3 regions of the Pseudomonas sp. AC242 genome follow, and region 1 is predicted to be linked to each of the others. Evidence: predicted binding sites of a transcription regulator. Region 1 holds the regulator's gene; each other region holds the start of a gene.
What was found. The regulator sigma-54, encoded in region 1, starts transcription at its own class of promoters, with help from an activator protein. The targets are predictions, from matches to a motif close to ANTGGCATNNANNTTGCTNT.
Positions count from the first base shown of each region.

Region 2: ACZZ0A_RS05585 (circularly permuted type 2 ATP-grasp protein) is a predicted target of sigma-54. The motif match lies at 3,937-3,956, and genes of this name have one in related genera.
Region 3: glnK (P-II family nitrogen regulator) is a predicted target of sigma-54. The motif match lies at 4,881-4,900, and genes of this name have one in related genera.

Region 1 covers NZ_OZ409873.1:224,602-232,526, reverse strand. The annotation lists gene ACZZ0A_RS00960 (KpsF/GutQ family sugar-phosphate isomerase) at 1-723, shown strand, start outside; gene ACZZ0A_RS00955 (KdsC family phosphatase) at 723-1,247, shown strand; gene lptC (LPS export ABC transporter periplasmic protein LptC) at 1,256-1,828, shown strand; gene lptA (lipopolysaccharide transport periplasmic protein LptA) at 1,815-2,360, shown strand; gene lptB (LPS export ABC transporter ATP-binding protein) at 2,360-3,085, shown strand; gene ACZZ0A_RS00935 (RNA polymerase factor sigma-54) at 3,273-4,766, shown strand; gene hpf (ribosome hibernation-promoting factor, HPF/YfiA family) at 4,840-5,148, shown strand; gene ptsN (PTS IIA-like nitrogen regulatory protein PtsN) at 5,161-5,625, shown strand; gene rapZ (RNase adapter RapZ) at 5,628-6,485, shown strand; gene ACZZ0A_RS00915 (HPr family phosphocarrier protein) at 6,501-6,776, shown strand; gene ACZZ0A_RS00910 (ZIP family metal transporter) at 6,871-7,764, opposite strand; gene ACZZ0A_RS00905 (superoxide dismutase) at 7,795-7,925, opposite strand, start outside.
Region 2 covers NZ_OZ409873.1:1,217,105-1,225,029, reverse strand. The annotation lists gene ACZZ0A_RS05600 (c-type cytochrome) at 1-612, shown strand, start outside; gene ACZZ0A_RS05595 (transglutaminase family protein) at 732-1,535, opposite strand; gene ACZZ0A_RS05590 (alpha-E domain-containing protein) at 1,532-2,482, opposite strand; gene ACZZ0A_RS05585 (circularly permuted type 2 ATP-grasp protein) at 2,495-3,904, opposite strand; gene ACZZ0A_RS05580 (ribonuclease E inhibitor RraB) at 4,392-4,739, opposite strand; gene ACZZ0A_RS05575 (hypothetical protein) at 4,949-5,182, opposite strand; gene speE (polyamine aminopropyltransferase) at 5,402-6,277, opposite strand; gene ACZZ0A_RS05565 (PLDc N-terminal domain-containing protein) at 6,515-6,706, opposite strand; gene ACZZ0A_RS05560 (hypothetical protein) at 6,778-7,308, opposite strand; gene ACZZ0A_RS05555 (ankyrin repeat domain-containing protein) at 7,473-7,925, opposite strand, start outside.
Region 3 covers NZ_OZ409873.1:5,443,891-5,451,815, forward strand. The annotation lists gene ACZZ0A_RS24530 (DUF484 family protein) at 1-95, shown strand, start outside; gene xerC (tyrosine recombinase XerC) at 98-997, shown strand; gene ACZZ0A_RS24540 (HAD family hydrolase) at 994-1,698, shown strand; gene sutA (transcriptional regulator SutA) at 1,895-2,221, opposite strand; gene ACZZ0A_RS24550 (secondary thiamine-phosphate synthase enzyme YjbQ) at 2,324-2,749, opposite strand; gene ACZZ0A_RS24555 (ammonium transporter) at 2,965-4,302, opposite strand; gene glnK (P-II family nitrogen regulator) at 4,341-4,679, opposite strand; gene ACZZ0A_RS24565 (accessory factor UbiK family protein) at 5,093-5,353, shown strand; gene ACZZ0A_RS24570 (BRO-N domain-containing protein) at 5,713-6,231, shown strand; gene ACZZ0A_RS24575 (N-acetyltransferase) at 6,428-6,973, shown strand; gene ACZZ0A_RS24580 (YifB family Mg chelatase-like AAA ATPase) at 7,569-7,925, shown strand, end outside.

The DNA of each region.
Region 1 (7,925 bases):
GACATGGGCATGATCACCCGCGACGACGTGATCCTGGCCCTGTCGAATTCCGGCTCGACCAATGAAATCGTGACTTTGCTGCCATTGATCAAACGTCTGGGCATCCAGTTGATCAGCGTCACCGGCAACCCGCAATCGCCGCTGGCCAAGGCGGCCGAAGTCAATCTCAACGTTCACGTCGAACACGAAGCCTGCCCGCTGAACCTGGCACCGACCTCGTCGACGACCGCAGCACTGGTCATGGGCGATGCGCTGGCCGTGGCACTGCTGGAAGCACGCGGCTTCACCGCCGAAGATTTCGCTTTCTCGCACCCGGGTGGCGCCCTCGGCCGTCGCCTGCTGCTGAAAGTGGAAAACGTCATGCACGCCGGACAAGAGTTGCCGCAAGTCCAACGCGGCACGCTGCTCAAAGACGCATTGATGGAAATGACCCGTAAAGGTCTGGGCATGACCGTTATCCTTGAAACGGACGGTAAACTCGCCGGGATCTTCACCGACGGCGACTTGCGCCGCACGCTGGATCGCAGCATCGACATCCGCAGCGCCACCATCGACCAGGTAATGACGGCCCACGGCAAGACTGCCCGCCCGGAAATGCTGGCCGCCGAAGCCCTGAAAATCATGGAAGATCACCGAATCAACGCATTGGTAGTCGTAGACGAGGAAGATCGCCCGGTCGGCGCCTTTAACCTCTCCGATCTGCTGCGCGCAGGAGTCATGTAATGAGCAACGATCTGCTGCAACGCGGCAAAGCGATCAAACTGGCGGTTTTCGACGTCGACGGCGTTCTCACCGACGGTCGCCTGTACTTCCTTGAAGACGGCAGCGAGTTCAAGACCTTCAACACCCTCGACGGTCAAGGCATCAAAATGCTGATGAACGCCGGCGTGCAGACCGCTATCATCAGCGGCCGCAAGACACCCGTCGTTGAACGTCGAGCGAAAAACCTGGGGATTCCCCACCTGTTTCAGGGCCGCGAAGACAAATTGGTTGTTCTCGACGGTCTGCTTGAGCAACTGGGCCTAAGCTATGAAGAAGTCGCTTACCTCGGTGACGATCTGCCCGATCTGCCGGTGATTCGCCGTGTTGGTCTGGGCATGGCCGTAGCCAACGCCGCCGATTTCGTCCGCGAACACGCCCATGGCGTAACCCGCGCCCGTGGTGGCGAAGGGGCCGCCCGCGAATTCTGCGAATTGATCCTGCGCGCCCAGGGCCGCCTCGATGCGGCCAACGCCGCGTACCTGTGAGCCAAACCATGTTTAGCAAAAAATTTCGCAACTTCCTGCTGTTCGGCTGTATCGCGGCGATATTTGCCGCGGTGGGCTACTGGAACATCAGTCCGGAACGCTTCCTCGACAAGCCACCGGTGACGTCGGTCGAAACGCCTATCGACTGGTATGCAACCAACACGCACACCCTGCAATACCTGCCGGACGGCAAAGTGCAGTATGAAATGACCTCCGACAAGGCCGAGCACGTCAAGGCTACCGATGTCACCCTGGTCACAAAGCCGGACCTGAACATGTATCGCGGCACCGACTTCCCTTGGCACGTAACCAGCGAACGCGGCGAAGTGAACTCGGGCGGTACCGAAGTTGAACTGATCGATTCGGTACGCGTACAGCGCACCGATGAGAAAAAACGCGGCACTCTGATCACCAGCACCCGCATGACCGTGTTCCCGCAGCAAGAATATGCGCAGACCGAGCAACCCGTTAGAATCGAGGGTGCTGGCGGTGTATCGACTGGCGTCGGAATGAAAGCGTACCTGAAGGAAAGCAGGATACACCTGCAATCGAACGTAAGAGGACAGTATGAGGCTCGTTAAAACCCTCCCTATTTTGCTCAGTCTGGGCGCAGCACTGGGAAGCGTGAGCGCCTGGGCTCTGCCGAACGATCAGCAGCAACCTATCCGCATTCAGGCCGACGACGCCCAACTGGATGACAAGAACGGCATCGCCACCTACAAAGGTGATGTGATCATCACCCAAGGCTCGATGATCGTTAAAGGCAACACGGTGACCATCACCCGTACGCCGGCTGGCGATATCGACGTCGTGACGTCGGTGGGCAACCTCGCCTACTTCGAACAGTTGCAGACTCAAGGTGATGCCAAGCCTGTACAGGGCTGGGGCGTAACGATCCAGTACCACGCCGCGCAAAACCGCGTTGTACTGATCGACAAGGCCAAGGTTGTCGACAAGGACAACAACACGACGCAAGGCGAGAAAATCGTCTATGACACCGTGAAGAAACTGGCCAGCGCCGGTCGCGCTACCGGCAGCAAGGTTACCGAGGCGCGTCCGCGCATCGACATGGTGATCCAGCCGAAGAAGAAAACCGACGAGAAAACCCAGTAATGGCAACTCTGAAAGCTCAGCACCTGGCCAAGGCCTATAAAAGCCGCCAGGTCGTGCGTGATGTCAGCCTGTCGATCGACAGCGGCCAGATCGTCGGCCTGCTCGGCCCGAACGGCGCCGGCAAGACGACCTGCTTCTACATGATCGTCGGCCTGGTACAGGCCGATCAGGGTCGCGTGCTGATCGATGATCTGGACGTCAGCCACCAGCCGATGCACGGTCGTGCCAAGGCCGGTATCGGCTATCTGCCGCAAGAAGCGTCGATCTTCCGCAAACTGTCGGTGGCCGACAACATCATGGCCATCCTCGAGACCCGCCAGGAGCTCGACAAGGCCGGCCGTCGCAAAGAGCTGGAAAACCTGCTGCAGGAATTCCACATCAGTCACATCCGCGACAACCTCGGCATGAGCCTGTCCGGTGGTGAACGCCGCCGTGTGGAAATCGCTCGCGCGCTGGCAACGGCACCGAAATTCATCCTGCTCGACGAACCGTTCGCCGGTGTCGACCCGATTTCGGTCGGCGACATCAAGCAGATCATCCACCACCTCAAGGCCAAGGGCATTGGTGTACTGATCACCGACCACAACGTCCGTGAGACGCTGGACATCTGCGAAACCGCTTACATCGTCAACGACGGTCAGTTGATTGCCGAGGGCGATGCAGAAACCATCCTGGCCAACGATCTGGTCAAGGAAGTGTATCTGGGCCACGAGTTCCGCCTGTAAGCGCAACAGTGCCCGGTGCGCCGCCCGGGCGCTGTATCGATTCAAGCAGGATTTAATACGCTTTAATTGTTACAGCGCTCTAGGCAAACACTTCAGTTTCAGGCATATAATTTGCTTAAGTTTGGCGCTTCGGCGCCCTGTAGTGGATGGCGCATAGCGCCGGCGAATAAGGTGTTAAGCCCCTGCCATGAAACCATCGCTAGTCTTGAGAATGGGCCAGCAGCTGACGATGACACCGCAGCTGCAACAGGCCATCCGTCTGCTCCAATTGTCGACCCTGGATCTGCAACAGGAAATCCAGGAGGCTCTGGAATCCAATCCGATGCTCGAACGCCAGGAAGAAGGCGACGACTTCGACAATTCCGACCCCATGGCCGACAACGCCGAACAGAAGCCCGCCACCGAAATCCAGGAACCGTCCTATCAGGAAACTGCCCCGACGGTGGACAACCTCGAGGAGGGCGAATGGAACGAGCGCATCCCCAACGAGCTTCCGGTCGACACCGCCTGGGAAGACGTCTACCAGACCAGTGCCAGCAGCCTGCCGAGCAGCGACGATGACGAGTGGGACTTCACCACACGCACCTCCGTCGGCGAGAGCCTGCAAAGCCATCTGCTGTGGCAACTGAACCTTGCACCGATGTCCGACACCGATCGCCTGATCGCCGTCACCCTGATCGATTGCATCAACAATCAGGGCTACCTGGATGAAACCCTCGAAGAGATCCTCGAGGCGTTCGATCCGGAACTGGACATCGAACTGGACGAAATCGAAGCCGTCCTGCACCGCATTCAACAATTTGAACCAGCCGGCATCGGCGCCCGCAACCTCGGCGAATGCCTGCTGCTGCAATTGCGCCAGCTGCCAGCCAAGACGCCTTGGCTGGCTGAAGCCAAGCGTCTGGTCAGCGATTACATCGACCTGCTCGGCGGCCGCGACTACAGCCAGTTGATGCGTCGCATGAAGCTCAAGGAAGACGAACTGCGTCAGGTCATCGAACTGGTGCAGAGCCTGAATCCGCGCCCAGGCTCGCAAATCGAGTCGACTGAAGCCGAATATGTTGTCCCTGACGTTATCGTGCGCAAGGACAACGAGCGCTGGCTGGTCGAGCTCAATCAGGAGTCGGTGCCACGCCTGCGCGTCAATGCCCAGTACGCCGGTTTCGTGCGTCGCGCCGACACCAGCGCCGACAACACCTTCATGCGCAATCAGTTGCAGGAAGCCCGCTGGTTCATCAAGAGCCTGCAGAGCCGCAACGAAACCCTGATGAAAGTTGCCACCCAGATCGTCGAGCATCAGCGCGGTTTTCTGGAGTACGGCGACGAAGCCATGAAGCCGCTGGTCCTGCATGACATCGCCGAAGCGGTCGGCATGCACGAATCAACGATTTCACGGGTGACCACACAGAAATTCATGCATACCCCGCGCGGTATTTATGAGTTGAAATACTTTTTCTCCAGCCACGTCAGCACCTCCGAAGGCGGCGAATGCTCGTCCACAGCGATCCGCGCGATCATCAAAAAACTGGTTGCAGCGGAAAATCAGAAAAAGCCGTTGAGTGACAGCAAGATCGCTGGTTTACTGGAGGCACAAGGCATTCAGGTGGCTCGCCGCACCGTCGCCAAGTACCGCGAATCCCTCGGGATCGCGCCTTCGAGCGAACGCAAGCGGTTGATGTAAGCCACGTTACAGCGTTCCAGTGGCAGGCTTTTCGGCCTGCCGCTTTATGCACTGGCAACGAAGGAGAAGCTGTATGCAAGTCAACATCAGTGGACACCAACTGGAAGTGACCCAACCTCTGCGTTCCTACATCGAGGAAAAACTCCAACGACTGGAGCGACATTTCGACAAGATCACCAACGTGCAAGTCACGATGTGCGTCGAAAAGCTGAAGCAGAAAATTGAAGCCACCTTGCATATACCCGGCAGCGAAGTGGTCGCTAACGCAGAAGATACTGATATGTATGCTGCGATCGACTCACTGACCGACAAGCTGGATCGCCAACTCAAAAAGCATAAGGAAAAGACCCAGAGCCTCCTTCAGGGCGCTACCGGTCGTTAACATCCCTAATCCATGATCCGACTTGAAACCATCCTGACCCCCGGCCGTTCCCTCGTGAACGTGCCGGGCGGCAGTAAAAAGAAAGCCCTCGAACAAATTGCCAACCTGATCGCCCGCGAAGTGCCGGATCTGGAGATGCAAGATGTCTTCGAGGCGTTGATTGCCCGTGAAAAACTCGGCTCCACCGGTTTTGGTAACGGCATCGCCATTCCTCACTGCCGTCTCAAGGGTTGCCAGTCGCCTATCAGCGCCTTGATGCACCTTGATACGCCAATCGATTTCGACGCCATTGATGGCGCTCCGGTTGACCTGCTGTTCGTACTGCTGGTCCCGGAAGCCGCCACCGATGCGCACCTGGAGTTGCTGCGTCAGATCGCCAGCATGCTCGACCGCAAGGACGTGCGCGATAAGCTGCGCAGCGCCGCGAGCAACGAAGCCTTGTATCAGGTTGTCCTGGACGAGCAGAACGGGCATTAATCATGCGCTTGATCATCGTCAGCGGCCGTTCCGGCTCGGGTAAAAGTACGGCTCTGGATGTCCTTGAGGACAACGGCTATTACTGCATCGACAACCTTCCTGCAGGCTTGCTGCCGGAACTGGCCGAACGCGCGCTGATTCACACTGAGCTGGCGCAACCGCTGGTGGCCGTGTCCATCGATGCGCGCAACCTGCCGAGCCACCTGACGCGCTTTCCGGAGCTGCTTGAAGATGTCCGGGGAAAGCACATCCAGTGCGACGTTCTGTATCTGGACGCCGACGAAGAAACCCTGCTCAAGCGTTTCTCCGAGACTCGCCGTCGCCATCCACTGAGCAACGCCAACCGCTCGCTGGCCGAGGCGATCCAGGATGAAACCGCCCTGCTCGGCCCGATTGCCGACCTCGCGGACCTGAAGATCAACACCACCAATCTGAACCTGTATCAGCTGCGCGACAGCATCAAGCTGCGCCTGCTGAACCAGCCGGAGCCGGGGACCGCATTTCTGGTCGAGTCCTTCGGCTTCAAGCGCGGCATGCCGGTCGACGCGGATCTGGTATTCGATGTGCGCTGCCTGCCCAATCCGTACTGGAAGCCGGAACTGCGCGCGCAATCAGGTCTCGATGCGCCGGTGGCTGAGTACCTCGCGGCGCAGCCAGAGGTCGAAGAAATGTTCCAGGACATTTTCACTTACCTGCACAAGTGGCTGCCGCGCTTCGCCGCGAGCAACCGTGCCTACGTCACCATTGCCATTGGCTGCACCGGCGGGCATCACCGCTCCGTCTACCTGACCGAACGCCTGGGTCAGGCCCTGCAGAAAACCCTGAAGAACGTCCAGGTTCGCCACCGCGACCTCACTTAAAGGATTCACACCGCGATGCCTGCTCTGGAAATCGAAATCATCAACAAGCTGGGCCTGCATGCCCGCGCATCGGCCAAGTTTGTTGGAGTGGCCGGGCAGTATCCGGATTGCACGATCAGAGTGGGTCGTACACCAGAGACCACGATTGATGGCAAAAGCATCATGGCGATGATGATGCTGGCGGCTGGCAAGGGCACCAAAATCTATCTGAGTACTGAAGGGCATCAGGAACAGGAAGCCCTGGATGCGCTGGTGGCGTTGATCAACAACTACTTCGACGAAGGCGGCTGACAGCCAAAATCATAAAGTCGCAGCCTGCGGCAGCTCCTACACTGGAATGCGTTCCCTGCAGGAACTGCCGCAGCCTGCGATCTTTTGCTCTGCTTCAACCCAACGCCGTATCCATCACCATCATCAGACAAAACCCGATCAGCAAACCAAGACTGGCCAGCTTGTCATGACCATTGCGTCGCGACTCGGGAATCACTTCGTGGGTCACTACCAGCAACATCGCCCCTGCCGCGAGCGCCAGACCTAACGGCAACAACACCTGCGCCAGACTGACCAGCCAGGCACACAACAGTGCAAACACCGGTTCAACCAGACCAGACGCCGCGCCGATCAGAAACGCCTTGATCCGCGACATCCCCGCCCCGGCCAGCACCAAGGCAATCACCAGACCTTCCGGTACATCCTGCAAAGCGATGCCCATGGCCAGACTGTCCGCATCCGGCATGCCGCCGCCGGCGGAAACGCCGACGGCCATACCTTCCGGGATGTTATGGGCAATGATGGCGAACACGAACAGCCAGATACGCGGCGCAATTACCGGATGCTCAGGTGTGCCGACCAACATTTCCGGCGAAGCTCCGGATAACTGACGATCAACCAAATACAGACCGAATGCACCGAGCATGATGCCGAAGCAAATCAGGCCGCTGGATGACCAAGGTGTCAGACCCAGATTTTCGGCGGCGGCAATGCCCGGCACGATCAGCGAAAACGCCGTCGCCGCCAGCATCACCCCCGCGCCAAATCCCAGCAAGGTGTCACTGAGTGCCTGCGGCATGCGCCGAATCACCAGCACCGGAACAGCGCCAAGCGCCGTGCCGAGGGCGCAGATCGCGCCGCCCTGAAGCGCCCGTGACAGTCTCGGTTCCAGATTCAGCCATTCCAGTCCGTGGGCAACCAGCAAGGTCATGCCCGCCAACAGCAATAGCGAGCCCACTGCGTAGCGAAACATACGCCCACTTCCGATCGCCAGTGTTTCAGTGCCCATAGTCAGCCTTGGATTGTTTTTATAAAAGACTTAAACCAGTGCGGCGTGATAGCGCGCAGCAACTTCAGGCCAATTGATCACGTTGTAGAACGCGCTGATGTATTCCGGACGACGGTTCTGATAACGCAGGTAATAGGCGTGCTCCCACACGTCGAGACCGA
Region 2 (7,925 bases), 990 kb from region 1:
GCTGCGCTGCTGACCGGGATCAAACCGCAAGATAACCTGCAAGCGGTGGCACTGGACGGCTTTGCCGCCGAGCTGGCTGCAGCGCCGCTGCTCAATACAAATGGCGCACGGGCCTGGCTGGCCATTGAGGATCCGGCTCAGCCCTGGCCAGCGCTGTCTGAGGGCAAGCACAGCGCCGGGCCGTTCTATCTGGTCTGGACCGATCCGCAGGCCGGCAATATCAGCCCGGAGCAATGGCCATTCCAGGTCGCGAGCATCAAGCGCATGGCACCCGTGGCCGAACGCTTCCCGGCCCTGCTACCGGATCCTGCGTTGAAGGCGAATGACCCGGTGAATCTGGGGTTTGCGCTGTTTCAGAAGAACTGTCTGGCGTGTCACCGGTTAAACGGCGCGGGGGACGCGCAATTCGGGCCGGACCTGAACATTCCGTATAACCCGACCGAGTATTTCGGCGTGGATTTCTTGAAGCGTTACATTCGCGATCCGCAGAGTCTGCGGCAGTGGCCGCAGGCGAAGATGCCGGGGTTTTCGGTAGAGGTTTTGCCGGAGGGGGATTTGGAAATGCTTGTGGGGTATCTCCAGCACATGGCCGGACGCAAAGTTAAGCCCTGAGCACATTTCCTTGTAGGAGTGAGCCTGCTCGCGATAGCGGAGTGTCAGACACTGATAATTCAACTGTCAGACCGCTATCGCGAGCAGGCTCACTCCTACAAGGGTTTTGTGTGAGCCCGTTACTGTTGCTGGACGGAGATGATCGGCGTTGGCGAGACGAACACCTTCGCATGCATCTGCTCACACCCACCGCCACGGCGCATGCCGCGCACCGGGCAGGCATCCAGATAATCCAGACCCACCGCCAGCTTCAAATGCCGTTCCGGCCGCGCCAGCTCATTGGTCACGTCAAAGCTGTACCAGGCGTCATCCAGCCATGCTTCCGCCCAGGCATGGCTGGCCAGATGCTCGCAATCCTCGCTGTACAGATACCCCGACACATAACGCGACGGAATCCCGAGACTGCGCGCGCAGGCCAAAAATGCGTGAGCGTGATCCTGACAAACCCCGGCACGCCCGGCGAAAGCTTCCGCCGCGCTGGTGTCTACTTCGGTCGAACCGGGCGTGTAGGTCATGTGCTGATTCAAACCGTGCATCAAATCAATCAGCGCCGTGCGATCGCGCCGTTGCTTGCAGGACTTTTCGGCAAACGCGCGCAAGGCCTCGTCCGCCTCGGTCAATCGGGTAAAACGCAGAAACGGCAACGCCGACTGGCTCTCATGCTCCGCCTCACGCAGCTCATCGATATCGACCTGCCCGCGCGCGCCGATGATGATCGCTTCGTGCGGCTCGTCCATGGTCAGCACGTGCAGAATATTGCCGAACGGATCGAGCTGCGCGCGCACCGGGCGCGGCAGATCGAGTTGCCAGCTCAACACGTGCTGACGCTCGCTGTCGTGGGGGGTCAGTCGCAGGTACTGGATGCTCGCCCGCACCTGATCTTCGTAGTGATAGGTGGTCTCGTGGCTAATGGAAAGTCTCATGCAGCCTCCAGGTAGGAACTGTGAATGGCGTTACCCAACTGGCGCACCAGCGGGATGAATTCGGTCAGCCAGGCGTGCAGGCCTTCCTCGAGAATTTCGTTGATGCCGGTGTAGCGCAGGCGCGCATCCATCTCTGCCGCCAGACGTTGAGCCGGACGGCCATTGGCGCCGGGCAGTTGCGCGAGGATCTGATCGATCTCTTCGGTGCAGGCACGCAGTGAACGCGGTACGTCGGCACGCAACAGCAGCAACTCGGCGACATGTCTGGCGCCCGGCGCATCACGGTAGATTTCGGTGTAGGCCTCGAATGACGACAAGGCACGCAGCAAGGCACTCCACTGGTAATAGGCGTGGGCCGTGCCGTCGCTGACCGCTTCGGCCTGATCGCCAGCCATTTCGTAACGGGCATCGAGCAGTCGCAAGGTGTTGTCCGCACGCTCGATAAACGTCCCGAGACGAATAAAACGAAACGCATCGTTGCGCATGATTGTGCCGTACGACGCACCACGGAACAGGTGCGAACGTTCCTTGATCCACTCGCAGAAACGGCTCATGCCATAGCGACTGAGACCCTGTTCGGCGATTCCGCGAATCTCCAGCCACGTCGCATTGATGTTCTCCCACATGTCCGCCGTGATGCGTCCGCGAACCGCGTGTGCACTGGCTCGCGCTGCACCGAGGCAACTGTAGATGCTCGCCGGATTGGCCGCATCGAGGGCGAAGAAGTGCAGCAGCCGTTCGGCATGCAACGCGCCGTGACGCTCCAGGTAATCGTCGAGGGTGCCGGTAATCAGCAGCGGCATGGCCAATTCGTGCAGACCATCACCGCGACCGTCCTGCGGCATCAGCGACAGCGAATAACTGATGTCGAGCATCCGTGCGAGGTTTTCCGCCCGCTCCAGGTAACGCGACATCCAATACAGATCCGAGGCAGTTCTACTTAACATGGCAAGCTTCCTTCAATCCTCGACCACCCAGGTGTCCTTGGTACCGCCGCCCTGGGAGGAATTCACCACCAGGGAGCCTTCACGCAGTGCCACACGGGTCAAACCACCGGGCACCACGCGGGTTTCGCGCCCGGACAAGACAAACGGGCGCAAGTCGATATGGCGCGGCGCAACGCCGTTTTCGACAAAGGTCGGACAGGTCGACAGCGACAGCGTCGGTTGCGCGATGTACGCATGGGGCTTGGCCTTGATGCGTTCGCGGAAGGCATCGATTTCCGCTTTCGTCGATGCCGGCCCCACCAACATCCCGTACCCGCCGGACCCCTGAGTTTCCTTGACCACCAGATCTGGAAGATTGGCCAGCACATGGGAAAGTTCAGACGGGTTGCGGCACTGCCAGGTCGGCACGTTCTTCAGGATCGGCTCTTCATCGAGGTAGAAACGGATCATGTCGGTGACAAACGGGTATACCGATTTGTCGTCCGCCACACCGGTGCCGATGGCGTTGGCCAGCACCACGTTGCCAGAGCGATAGGACGACAGCAGCCCCGGCACGCCGAGCATCGAGTCGGGATTGAACGCCAGCGGATCGAGGAACGCGTCGTCGAGGCGGCGATAAATCACGTCCACCGCTTTCGGGCCGTCGGTGGTGCGCATGAAGACCTTGTCGTCACGCACAAACAGGTCCGCACCCTCGACCAGTTCAACGCCCATTTCCCGCGCGAGAAACGCGTGCTCGAAGAACGCGCTGTTGAAGCGCCCCGGCGTCAGCACCACCACGCTTGGGTCATCAATCGGGCTGGAGCTTTTAAGGGTGTCGAGCAACAGGTTCGGGTAATGATCGATCGGTGCGATGCGCTGGGCGGCGAACAGCTCCGGGAACAGGCGCATCATCATCTTGCGGTCTTCGAGCATGTAGCTGACGCCGCTCGGCGTACGCAGGTTGTCTTCGAGCACGTAATAGGTGCCGTCGCCGTCGCGCACCAGATCGACGCCGGAGATGTGCGAATAGATATCGCGGTGCAGATCCAGGCCTTGCATCGCCAACTGGTATTGCTCGTTGGCCAGCACCTGTTCGGCGGGAATGATCCCGGCCTTGATAATGCGCTGCTCGTGATAGAGGTCGGCGAGGAACATGTTCAACGCCTTGACCCGCTGGATGCAGCCACGCTCGACGATCCGCCACTCACTGGCAGGGATGCTGCGCGGGATGGTGTCGAAAGGAATCAGTCGCTCAGTGCCCTGCTCGTCGCCATAGAGCGTGAAGGTGATGCCGGCGCGATGGAACAGCAGATCGGCCTCGCGTCGCCGCTGGGCCAGCAGTTCGTCTGGCGTATCGGCCAGCCAGCGGGCGAACTCCCGATAATGCGGGCGAACCTGGCCGCCGGCATCGTACATCTCATCAAAATAGGTGCGGATCATGCCGTACTCCTTGTCACCCGGACATACAGGCCTTCGCAAGGCCCGTGCCATCGGCATAAACGCTTTGATTTCAATCGGTTGGAAATACACGCCGCAGGCACCGCACCATTCCTGTGCGGCAAATGCCCCAACCGGATTGCCCCCGCTTCATTGCGACGCACTGCATCGCCTATCACCAGCATAGTCAGAGTTGATTTCACTGCCCGGCGCTGCCTGCGGATAATCCGCGCATTCGCTGCAAAACTTCGCCGACTACAACGTCACGAAGCGCCCAGCTCAACTGATTGGGCTTGCCTCGGCAGCCCGCCCCGCTGTAACCCTGACCGGTTTCCTCTCCTTATCGGTCTTCCCTTTTAGCCACCCTCTCCGGTGGCTTTTTTTTGCCTCGGTTTCTTGTTTCAGGGTTTTGCCAGAGCATTTCGCTTACGCCGGAAATGACAACGGCCAACCCGAAGGTCAGCCGTTGTTCAACAAATGAAACCAGAGATCAGTTCAAACGGTGGCGGTTGCGCACCTCCTGTTTCACACCCCAGCCTTCGATAATGCCGCCCAGAGGTTCAACCACGGCAGAGAATCCCTGCTCGAAGTCGCCAATATCGTCATACGTCGCATACATCACTTTGCTTAATTCCAGCGCCCACGCACCGTCATCACGCACGCTGACCTGGGCATTGATGGATTCACCGCGAAATTTGCCTGCCGCCCTGCGCGCCCGCTCCTCGTCCGGGAAAATGGCGTAGAACTCGATGGGATGGAATCGGGAAAAATCGAAACCGCCTTCTTTCATGCGGCGCAGAACATTGCTGCTGATGTCTTCTTGATAGGCTGTGCTCATGAATCGTCCCCCTCGCATAGATGGATAGACTTTCCGTATTCCCGCCCCGGGCCTTTGGCCAAAGTACTACGGCAACGTGGTTGCACGCGGGAACAAGCATGTAGCTGACAAGACCAGACCTTAGCGATCCGTTCGCTGATCTCGCTTGCAGAGTAGCCCCAAGTTAGAGCTGCTGCCAAGGCCTGGTGTGAAAGGTGACAGGAAGAATGTCAGATGGGAGTGATGCTGCGGATTTCAATGCTGTTCTGGGTTTTCAGACTTTTCACGCCAGCATCGGCGGTACGCCCTTCCAGATCGTTCAGGTCCAGTTCGGCGGCGACGGGCAGAAGCCGTGCTTTGATCAATCGAGCGGCCTCATCGTCACTGGGGCATTCCGCGCGCTCGAACACCTCATCGACAATTTCACCATGATCGTCCACGAAAGTGACTTTCCACTTTTGCATCGGTGCCTCCTCGATCAAACCCGCAAATGGGCTTACACCTATCTCGACTGTATGCGCCGAAAGTTGGTTCAAAAGGATTACAGCGGACAAAGATGAAAAAAACGACATTTACTGTAGGAGTGAGCCTGCTCGCGATAGCGATTTCTCATCCAACGCTGATGTTGGTAGACAAACCGTAATCGCGAGCAGGCTCACTCCTACAAGACTTGCAGCGATTATTCAGTCGTTGCTTGGCTTGTTGATCGCCTGCAGCACGTACTGCGGCAAGGCAAACGCGCCGATGTGGATTTCCGGGTTGTAGTAGCGGGTGACGATACCGCTGCCAATGAAGCGCTGTTGCAGGGTTTCACGGCTCAGCTTGCGGTAAGCCGGGTTGGTCGAGCCCCAGGCGAAAGTCATCGAGCCACCGATGTAGGTCGGTACGGCCGCTTGGTAGAAGTGCCAGTCCGGGAACAGACTGTTCAGGCGACCGGCGGTGGTTTTCACTTCGTCGATCTGCATGAACGGCGTGCCGTTCTGGGTCACGAGGATGCCGCCCTCGTTCAGGCAACGATGGCAGGCCTGATAGAAGTTTTCCGAGAACAGCACTTCACCCGGGCCGATCGGATCGGTGGAGTCGGAGATGATCACGTCGAATTTTTCCGTGGTGGTGGCGACGAAACGCATGCCGTCGTCGATCACCAGGTTCAGACGTGGATCGTCGTAGGCGCCGCTGGAGTGGTTCGGCAGGAACTCTTTGCACATGTCGACCACGGTGCCATCGATCTCGACCATGGTGATGTGCTCGACACCGGCGTGCTTGGTCACTTCGCGCAGCATACCGCCGTCACCGCCGCCGATGATCAGCACACGCTTGGCGCTACCGTGGGCGAGGATCGGCACGTGAGTGAGCATTTCGTGGTAGATGAATTCGTCGGCTTCGGTGGTCTGGATCACGCCGTCCAGCGCCATGACCCGGCCCATGCGCGGGTTCTGGAAAATCACCAGGTGCTGGTGTTCGGTGCGCACTTCGTGCAGCAGTTTTTCCATGCGAAAACGCTGGCCGTAGCCTTCGTAGAGGGTTTCCAGGTACTCGCTGGTTTGGGTAACGGTCATGGTCAAGTGCTCCGATGAATGCGCGGGCGTCAATCGTGGGGACGATTGCCCGGGAAAGGCGCGCATTCTACGTTGCCGAAGATGACAGGTCGAACCTCACTTCATCGGCCCACCACAATCCTTGTGGGAGCTGGCTTGCCAGCGATAGGGTCAACTCGGTTCATCAGTGACACCGCAGTGATCCTATCGCTGGCAAGCCAGCTCCCACAGGTTTTGGGATGCTCACGAAGTTTGTGGCTAGATCCGCACGTTGCCGCGTGGTCCGGCGATTGCCCAGATGATCAGGCCCAGTACCGGCAGGAGGATGATCAGCAGCACCCAGACGATTTTCATCCCGGTGGTCGCGCCGCTTTTCAACACGTTGATGATGGCCCAGATGTCGAGGGCAAGGATGATCAGGCCAATCAGACCGTTGAACGTGGAACCCATGGTGTCGCTCCAGAATAGTGGCATGCACTTTTAGGATAGACGGTCGCGCGCAGGGTTCCTTTTTATTGCACTCAGACGTGAACGGCGATCTTCAACGCTTCGAGCGATGGCGCGGCGGCGATGCCGACTTCGGCGCACAGTTCTAGCACCCGTGGCACGTCGTTGCCGAAGACCAGCACCATTTGCAGTTCGTCGTCGAGCAACTGGCTGAAGTTCATCAGCGTGTAGCCGCCGTTTTCCTTGTTCATGCTGCTCATCTGCACCTGGATGCGGTTGAGTGCGACCAGCGCTTCGGTCTTGGCCAGTTGCTTGGGCTTGAGGTTGAAATCCACACCCGGACCGAACGAGGCGACGATCTGCGCGAACAGGTCAACGTAGGTGTCAGCCTGGAACAGCACGGTTTCCGGCAGGCTGCCGACGACGACCCACTCACCCAACGGGATCGGGAAGGTGTCGTCATAGTTGATGTCCGGGTTGGCGGTCAGAAAAGCACCGGCATCGGCGTAGGCTTGCGCGGCTTCATCGGCCACTTTCAGGATCTCGTCCTCGCCCATGCAGCCGGAGCTGATTTTGCTGATGAGTTCGACGAGTGCGGCTTTCATGAGGGCGGATCCTGTGGAAGGTGAAATTTGAGGGCGCGGAGGATAGCGCACAAAGCAAAAGATCGCAGCCTTCGGCAGTTCCCTACCGACTCAGCATCGTCCGCGAAACAGACGGCGAACGCATCATCGTAGGAGCTGCCGCAGGCTGCGATCTTTTGATCTAATCAACCCAACAGTTTTTCCAGCTGCGCGGTGGTATCAACCGCGCCCATCGTGCGGGCCGCATCCAGCGCCGTGACGCCATTGGCATCCTTGGCTTGCGGATTTGCGCCTTTGCTGATCAGGTAATCAACGATTTCCACACGATTGAACATCGCCGCCATCATCAGCGCCGTACGACCATCAAACGACGAGCCTTCGATCTCGGCGCCCGCCTCGACCAACGCCTTGACCACCGCCAGATCGCCCTTGAACGCCGCACCGGCAATCGGGCTCTGGCCGTTGCCATTGCGCATTTCCGGATCGGCCTTGTGTTTAAGCAGCACTTGCACTGCATCGACATGGCCGTAATAGCTGGCCAACATCAACAACGTGTCGCCCTTGCTGTTCTTCAGGTTGACCGGCAAACCGGCCGTGACCAGGCGATCAAGCATCTCGGCATCACCGTCGCGCGCCTT
Region 3 (7,925 bases), 5.2 Mb from region 1:
AGAGTTCGGTGGGCACGCTGTTCCTCAGCTACATCGCCGAAGTCATGGGCCGCGTGCTGCCACGGGTCAACAGCTCCCTGCGCTCGGTACGCTGAACATGGAACGGCAACTGGACGCTTACTGCGAACACCTGCGCAGTGAGCGACAGGTGTCGCCGCACACCCTGTCGGCCTACCGCCGCGACCTCGATAAAGTCCTTGGCTGGTGCGTGAAGCAAAACATCGGCAGTTGGGCGGCGCTGGATATTCAGCGCCTGCGCAGCCTGATCGCTCGTCTGCATGCGCAAGGCCAATCCTCGCGCAGCCTCGCGCGGCTGCTGTCGGCGGTGCGTGGGCTCTATCACTACCTCAACCGCGAAGGCCTTTGCGACCACGATCCGGCGACCGGTCTGGCGCCGCCGAAAGGTGAGCGTCGCCTGCCGAAAACCCTCGACACTGACCGTGCGCTGCAACTGCTTGAAGGTGCGGTCGAGGATGATTTTCTTGCGCGGCGCGATCAGGCGATTCTGGAGTTGTTCTATTCCTCCGGCCTGCGCCTTTCCGAACTGACCGGGCTCAATCTTGATCAGCTGGATCTTGCTGACGGTATGGTTCAAGTGCTCGGCAAGGGCAGCAAGACCCGACTGCTGCCGGTGGGTAAAAAGGCCCGCGAAGCACTGGAACAATGGTTACCGTTACGGGCCATGACCAACCCCGCAGACGACGCCGTATTCGTCAGCCAGCAAGGCCGACGCCTCGGTCCACGAGCGATTCAGGTGCGGGTCAAACTGGCCGGCGAACGAGAACTGGGACAGAACCTGCACCCGCACATGCTGCGCCACTCCTTCGCCAGCCACTTGCTGGAATCCTCGCAGGACCTGCGCGCGGTGCAGGAATTGCTCGGCCACTCAGATATCAAGACCACGCAGATCTACACCCACCTGGACTTCCAGCACCTGGCGGCGGTCTACGACAGCGCCCACCCACGGGCCAAACGCATGAAAGGCGACGATTCATGAGCATCCAGTTGATCACCTTCGACCTCGACGACACCTTGTGGGACACCGCCCCGGTGATCGTCAGTGCCGAAGCGATATTGCGCGAATGGCTGAGCGAACATGCGCCGAATCTGGGCGCGGTGCCGGTGGAGCATTTGTGGGCGATTCGTGAGCGGGTGTTGGCCGGCGAGCCGGGACTCAAGCATCGGATCAGCGCTCTGCGTCGGCGGGTGTTGTTTCATGCGATGGAAGACGCTGGTTACGCCCATGGTGAAGCAACCGACCTGGCAGACAAGGGCTTTGAAGTGTTTCTGCATGCACGGCATCAGATCGAAGTTTTTCCTGAAGTCGAGCCGGTGCTGGAGATTCTCGCCAATCATTACTCGCTCGGCGTTGTCACTAATGGCAATGCCGATGTACGCCGGTTAGGGCTGGCGGATTACTTCAAGTTTGCGCTTTGCGCGGAAGATATCGGCATCGCCAAACCGGATGCGCGGCTTTTTCATGAGGCTCTGCAACGCGGTGGCGCCACCGCCGAAACCGCTGTGCACATCGGTGATCATCCGGGCGATGACATTGCCGGGGCACAGCAGGCGGGGTTGCGGGCGATATGGTTCAACCCGGCGGGCAAGGCCTGGGAAGCGGATCGCTTGCCGGATGCCGAGATTCGTAGCCTGAGCGATTTGCCAGCCGTGCTCGCACGCTGGAATGCCCAACACTGACCCTGATTTCCATCATTCCCTGTGGGAGCTGGCTTGCCAGCGATGAGGCCAGCACATTCCACATCAATGTTGTCTGACAGGCCGCCATCGCTGGCAAGCCAGCTCCCACAGGGTCTGCATCGCCTTCAAATTTTTCTTTCGCCCATGAAAAAGCCCGCAGCGACGGCGGGCCTTTTCAGCAAGCCAGCGGCACGCCTCAGATAGGGCGGCTGCCGTACTTGTTGTCCGGCTTCTTCGGCGGATCGGCGACCACGTTGGCCTCCACTTCCTGAACCTTGCCGCCACGCGACAGGAACTCTTCCATGGCCTTGGCCAGGGCGTCGCGTTCCTTGTTCTTGGCTTCAATGCTCGGCAACTCGTCTACCGACACCGCAGCCTTGGCTTTGCCTTTGGCAGCCGGGGCCGGCGTATCGTCGCCACCATCGTCGTCAGCAACGTCTTCCGCTGCTGCTTCCAGACCTTCCTCGGCCTCGTCTTCGTCGCCTACTTCGAGGTCGTCGTTTTCCAGATCATCGTCGCTCATGTTCTACCTCATGACTTGCGAAAAGCAGATTAGTTATAGACCAGCTTTGGCAACTGTCGAAAGTCGCCGTTAAAAAATCAGTAACCATTGGTGACCAACGGTTTATGCCCCTTCACCGTGCAAGGTGGCGAGGACTTTTCGGGCACCGCCATGATCACGGTGCTCGCCCAGATAAACGCCTTGCCAGGTCCCCAGTGCCAGGCGACCTGCCGAAACCGGCAGACTGATCTGGCAGCCAAGCACGCTGGCCTTGAAGTGCGCCGGGAGGTCGTCCAGGCCTTCGTCGTTATGCTCATAGCCGTCTGTTCCTTGTGGGATCAGACGATTGAAAAATCGTTCGAAGTCGCGACGTACCGCCGGATCGGCGTTCTCGTTGATGGTCAACGACGCCGAGGTATGCTGCAGCCACAAATGCAACAGACCGACCCGGCACTCCCTGAGTTCAGGCAGCCCCGCGAGTAACTCGTCCGTTACCAGATGAAAGCCCCGGGGCCGTGCCCGCAGGGTTATCAGAGTCTGTTGCCACATACAGTTCTCCGCACGTTCGGGGCGCATTCTAGCGCGCTCTGGGAAAAAACAAAGGCCCTAATATTCCTGCAATCATGTAAGCCATTGGCCGCAGAAAAACGCCCGTCGTAAACACGACCAAAGCAGTACGAAAAATCCTTTCAGCTGCTCTCTGAATGACAAATTCCAGACAAAAAAATGCCCGGCGAACCGGGCAAGTTTTTTAATGCGCGTACTTACAGGTTGTAGCCGCGTTCGTTGTGTTGTGCCAGATCGAGGCCAACCGACTCTTCTTCCTCGGTCACACGCAGACCCATGACGGCGTCGAGGACCTTGAGGATGATGAAGGTGACGATCGCGGTGTAGATCACCGTGAAGCCCACGCCTTTGACCTGAATCCAGACTTGCGCACCGATATCGGTAACGGTGCCGAAGCCACCCAGAGCCGGAGCTGCGAACACACCGGTGAGGATCGCGCCGAGGATACCGCCGATACCGTGCACGCCGAACGCGTCCAGGGAATCGTCATAACCGAGTTTGCGTTTCAGAGTGGTGGCGCAGAAGAAGCACACCACGCCTGCGGCCAGACCGATCACCAGTGCACCCATCGGGCCCACGGTGCCGGCAGCCGGAGTAATCGCGACCAGACCGGCCACCACACCCGATGCGATACCCAGTGCGCTTGGCTTGCCGTGGGTGACCCACTCGGCAAACATCCAGCCCAGTGCCGCAGCAGCGGTAGCAATCTGAGTGACCAGCATCGCCATGCCGGCAGTGCCGTTGGCCGCTGCAGCGGAGCCGGCGTTGAAGCCGAACCAGCCGACCCACAGCATCGCCGCGCCCATCAGGGTGTAACCGAGGTTGTGCGGAGCCATCGGGGTGGTCGGGAAGCCTTTACGCTTGCCCAACACCAGGCAGGCAATCAGACCGGCGACACCGGCGTTGATGTGCACCACGGTGCCGCCCGCGAAGTCGAGCACGCCCCAGTCCCACATCAGGCCGCCGTTGCCGGACCAGACCATGTGCGCGATCGGCGCGTAAACCAGGGTGAACCAGATGCCCATGAAGATCAGCATCGCGGAGAACTTCATCCGCTCGGCGAACGCACCGACGATCAGCGCCGGAGTGATGATCGCGAAGGTCATCTGGAAGGTGATGAACACCGCCTCAGGGAACAAAGCCGCTGGGCCGGTCAGGCTCGAAGGCGTGACACCGGCGAGGAACGCCTTGCCCATGCCGCCGAAGAACGAGTTGAAGTTGACGACGCCCTGCTCCATGCCGGTGGTGTCGAACGCAATGCTGTAGCCATAAATGACCCACAGGATGCTGATCAGACCGGTAATGGCGAAGCACTGCATCATCACGGAAAGAATGTTTTTCGAGCGAACCATGCCGCCGTAGAACAGCGCCAGGCCGGGGATGGTCATGAACAGCACGAGTGCCGTCGAGGTGAGCATCCAGGCAGTGTCGCCGGAATTGAGGACTGGGGCCGCCACTTCGTCTGCCGCCATTGCAAGGCTTGGCATTACGATGGACAACAGGGCTCCTAGCCCTGCGAATTTACGCAGAGTCATATTGTTTTCTCCTGGGGCGTTGGGGTTTGTGGCGGCGTTTAAATCGCGTCGGTATCGGTTTCGCCGGTACGGATGCGAATCGCCTGTTCCAGATTGACCACGAAGATCTTGCCGTCACCGATCTTGCCGGTGTTGGCCGCCTTGGTGATCGCCTCGATCACCCGATCCAGATCCTTGTCGTCGATGGCCACGTCGATTTTCACCTTGGGCAGAAAATCGACCACATATTCCGCGCCGCGATACAGCTCGGTGTGACCCTTCTGCCGGCCGAAGCCTTTGACTTCAGTAACGGTAATGCCCTGCACGCCGATTTCGGACAGCGACTCGCGCACGTCGTCCAACTTGAACGGCTTGATGATGGCAGTGACTAGCTTCATGAAACTCTCTCCCGAATTGGTGGACTTGCCCCAGGAAAACAAACCCGACTCAAGTCTAAGCGCAGTGCCTGGCTTTGTAACGCATCGTCGGCCTTACCTGCCCGACTGACGCCAGCTAACCGCTGCTGACGAAACTCCCCGCTCCGTCTGCCGCACTGCATTCGTCACAGCGACTGCATCAGTGCATGGGTCGAAGGTGACTAAGCAGAAACCTTGCCATCTCGCCAAAATCCCCTGATTTCAATCCCTTGGCCGCTGCCGCAAGGCATCCCGTGCAAAACGCCATCCGGATACGCACAACAACGGTGCGTCGCCATCCGTCCGCCTGCGCGAAAAGCGTGCATCCCTGACCACGAGATTGACTATAGACACTGCGTGATACACTGCCGGCCATTGTTTCCAGGACATCCACCATGCTCGCGCCCAAAGACTTCCTCGACGCCCTGAGCGGCACCGCCTCCCGCCTCTTCAGCGGCGACACCCCGCTGCCGAAAGCCGAAATCGAAAGCCAGTTCAAGATGCTGCTGCAGAGTGCCTTCAGCAAACTCGATCTGGTCAGCCGTGAAGAATTTGATAGCCAGATGGTTGTGTTGGCGCGTACTCGCGCTCGCCTCGAAAGCCTTGAAGCCAAGGTTGCCGAGATGGAAGCCAAGCTGACGCCGCCCGCGGAATAATCCGCGCCCCCTGTAGGAGCTGCCGAAGGCTGCGATCTTTTGATCTCCAGCCCTTCAACCATCCCGGCAACGTCCTACAACCTGAATGACCGCCGTCCGATTGCGCCGAAAAGCCCAGGTTTCTAAGCTCACCCGATGCTGAATGTTCAGCAGCGGGTTTGGCGACCCGAACAGCTTAAGGCGCACGACAACCATGATGGCGGCTACATTTACCGCCACATCGTTTCATGGCGGTTGTGCGTGGGAGACCTTCGGGTCTGCCGGGTTCCTTTTGCTCCGGTTCGCCAACCCGCGTACAACTGCCACCCAATCGTTTGGCGACGATTGAGGGCAGCCCCTTAAGCAAGAGGAACTGCTCAATGAATCAAGAAGAGACTTATCTGACCCCGCACATATTCACCCGCCACAAACTCCCTCTCCACGCCCTCCTCATCCAGAACCAACCCTGGTTCTGCGCCCGAGACCTGAGCCGCCTGCTGCACATCTACCTCAACGAACGCATGCTGCGAAAACTCGACCCCGACCAATACCAGACCCGCAAAACCCTCATCCACAACCAAATCGAAAACGCCCTGCTGATCAGCGAATCCGGCATCTACGCCCTCCTCGTCTACCACTACTGCCCCGAATACCGAGCGCTGCGCGAATGGCTCACCCACCAGGTCATCCCCACCCTGCGCGACGCCCAACACCCCACCACAAGCGAACGTCCACACCTCAGCTTGCTCAGTTGGCCGGACATGACGTTGAGTTTGTTGCACTGGAATAACCAGCCGTGGATTCGGTTACAAGATGTGCCACACATGGTGACGGAGCGAGAGCTGGTAAACCGCACGGTTGTGAACTCATGGTGGAAAAAGGCTCTGCAATTGATCTGAATTTTTGCGCTGCAACCTCACCAAAGGTCATTTCAGCGATACCACTGAAATGACCTTTTTTGTGTCTTCGTTATCTCCCCCCCCCCTACTCCGAAATCCTCCACTCACAGAAGTAACGTCCTACAAAACGCGTCCCCCACGTCTGATTTCGCTGCCCCCTCTCTGCTGGCTATCTTCTGCGACCAGATCCAAACAGATGAAAACAATGAGAAGAAAAGGCAAAGCAACGGATCTTCGTGACCAGACATTCAGATCAAACTCGCGAAAGATCGCCTACAAATTCTTTCTCAAGGACATTGCCCCGAGAATCCCAAATATTGATGCAGCAGCGGTCAAGTTTGAGCCAATTACCCCAGCAGCGATAAAGCAATACTTACTCTGGGAGGGGCCAACAATTTTCCCTTGGGATGACGTTGCAGACTGGAAAAGTAAAGATGCGAAAGGTCTGGATTTGGCGATATGGTACAAACAGATTCTTTGCGGCATGTGCTATGCGACCCCGCGCGCAAGCTCTATCTGCTTAAAGATTGTTCTGTTGGAAGGGCATCCGGATAGGGCGCACCCGCTTCGCGGCAGGATCGCGCCGATTGCTCTGCTTGTCGCAGATCACTATGCGCGAGCGCTAGGATGCAAAGAAATCGAGATTCAGGACCCTGATCCGAATGTTGTTTTTTACTACCGGAAACTGGGGTTCGAATTCGACCAGACCAACCGGCTTGTCATTTCTGTGGACGGTCAATAACATCGAAATCAACAACCCAATCGCACGAGGTGCGTATGAGCCCAAAAAAGCGAAAGGCGAAGCTTCTTCAGATTGTTGAATTACATCTCGAAGCACTCCGGTTGGCTGGGGATATGTCAGCCAACCAACGGCGATTTATTGAAGTTGCTGTTACATGTGGGCCAGAGCTTGAGCCAAGCGGCCCGCTGGCCGGTAGAAGATCCTGAGTTAAAAATAAAAAGGCGTCCATAGGACGCCTTTTTGTGTTTGGAGGAGTAGTCGCAGCGATTCTTTAGCTCCTGGCTTTGCAGCCTTGGGTTCAGAATCCGACGAGCTGGCCCGTCGTCACTACTTCAGAGAAACCAGCTTTCTCTGCTGCCAAAAATGCGGGGGAGCTTTTACTGGTGCCCAGTCCCGACGAATGCGCAGTTGCAGTCCTCGAGCGGGAGGATCCGTCAATGCCGAGCGAGAGTCAACGCTCCAATTCAGGCAAGCACTGACAGCCCATCGGGTCTTGATACGTCTTGTAAACCTCTATTTCAGCACTGAAACCCGGCTCAACTACCCTTCAAAAACCCGCAGGAAGCGGCCCCCCGATTCAGCTCAAGGAACGACCATGTCCCTCTCCATCGTCCACAGTCGCGCCCAGATAGGCGTGGAAGCCCCCGCTGTCACCGTCGAAGTCCATCTGGCCAACGGTCTGCCGTCGCTGACCATGGTCGGGCTGCCCGAGGCGGCGGTGAAGGAGAGCAAGGATCGGGTGCGCAGCGCCATCATCAATTCCGGGCTGCAGTTTCCGGCGCGGCGGATCACCTTGAATCTTGCGCCGGCGGATTTGCCCAAGGATGGCGGGCGGTTTGATCTGGCGATTGCCTTGGGGATTCTGTCGGCGAGTGTGCAGGTGCCGTGTCTGACGCTGGATGATGTGGAATGTCTGGGTGAGTTGGCGTTGTCCGGCGCGGTACGAGCGGTG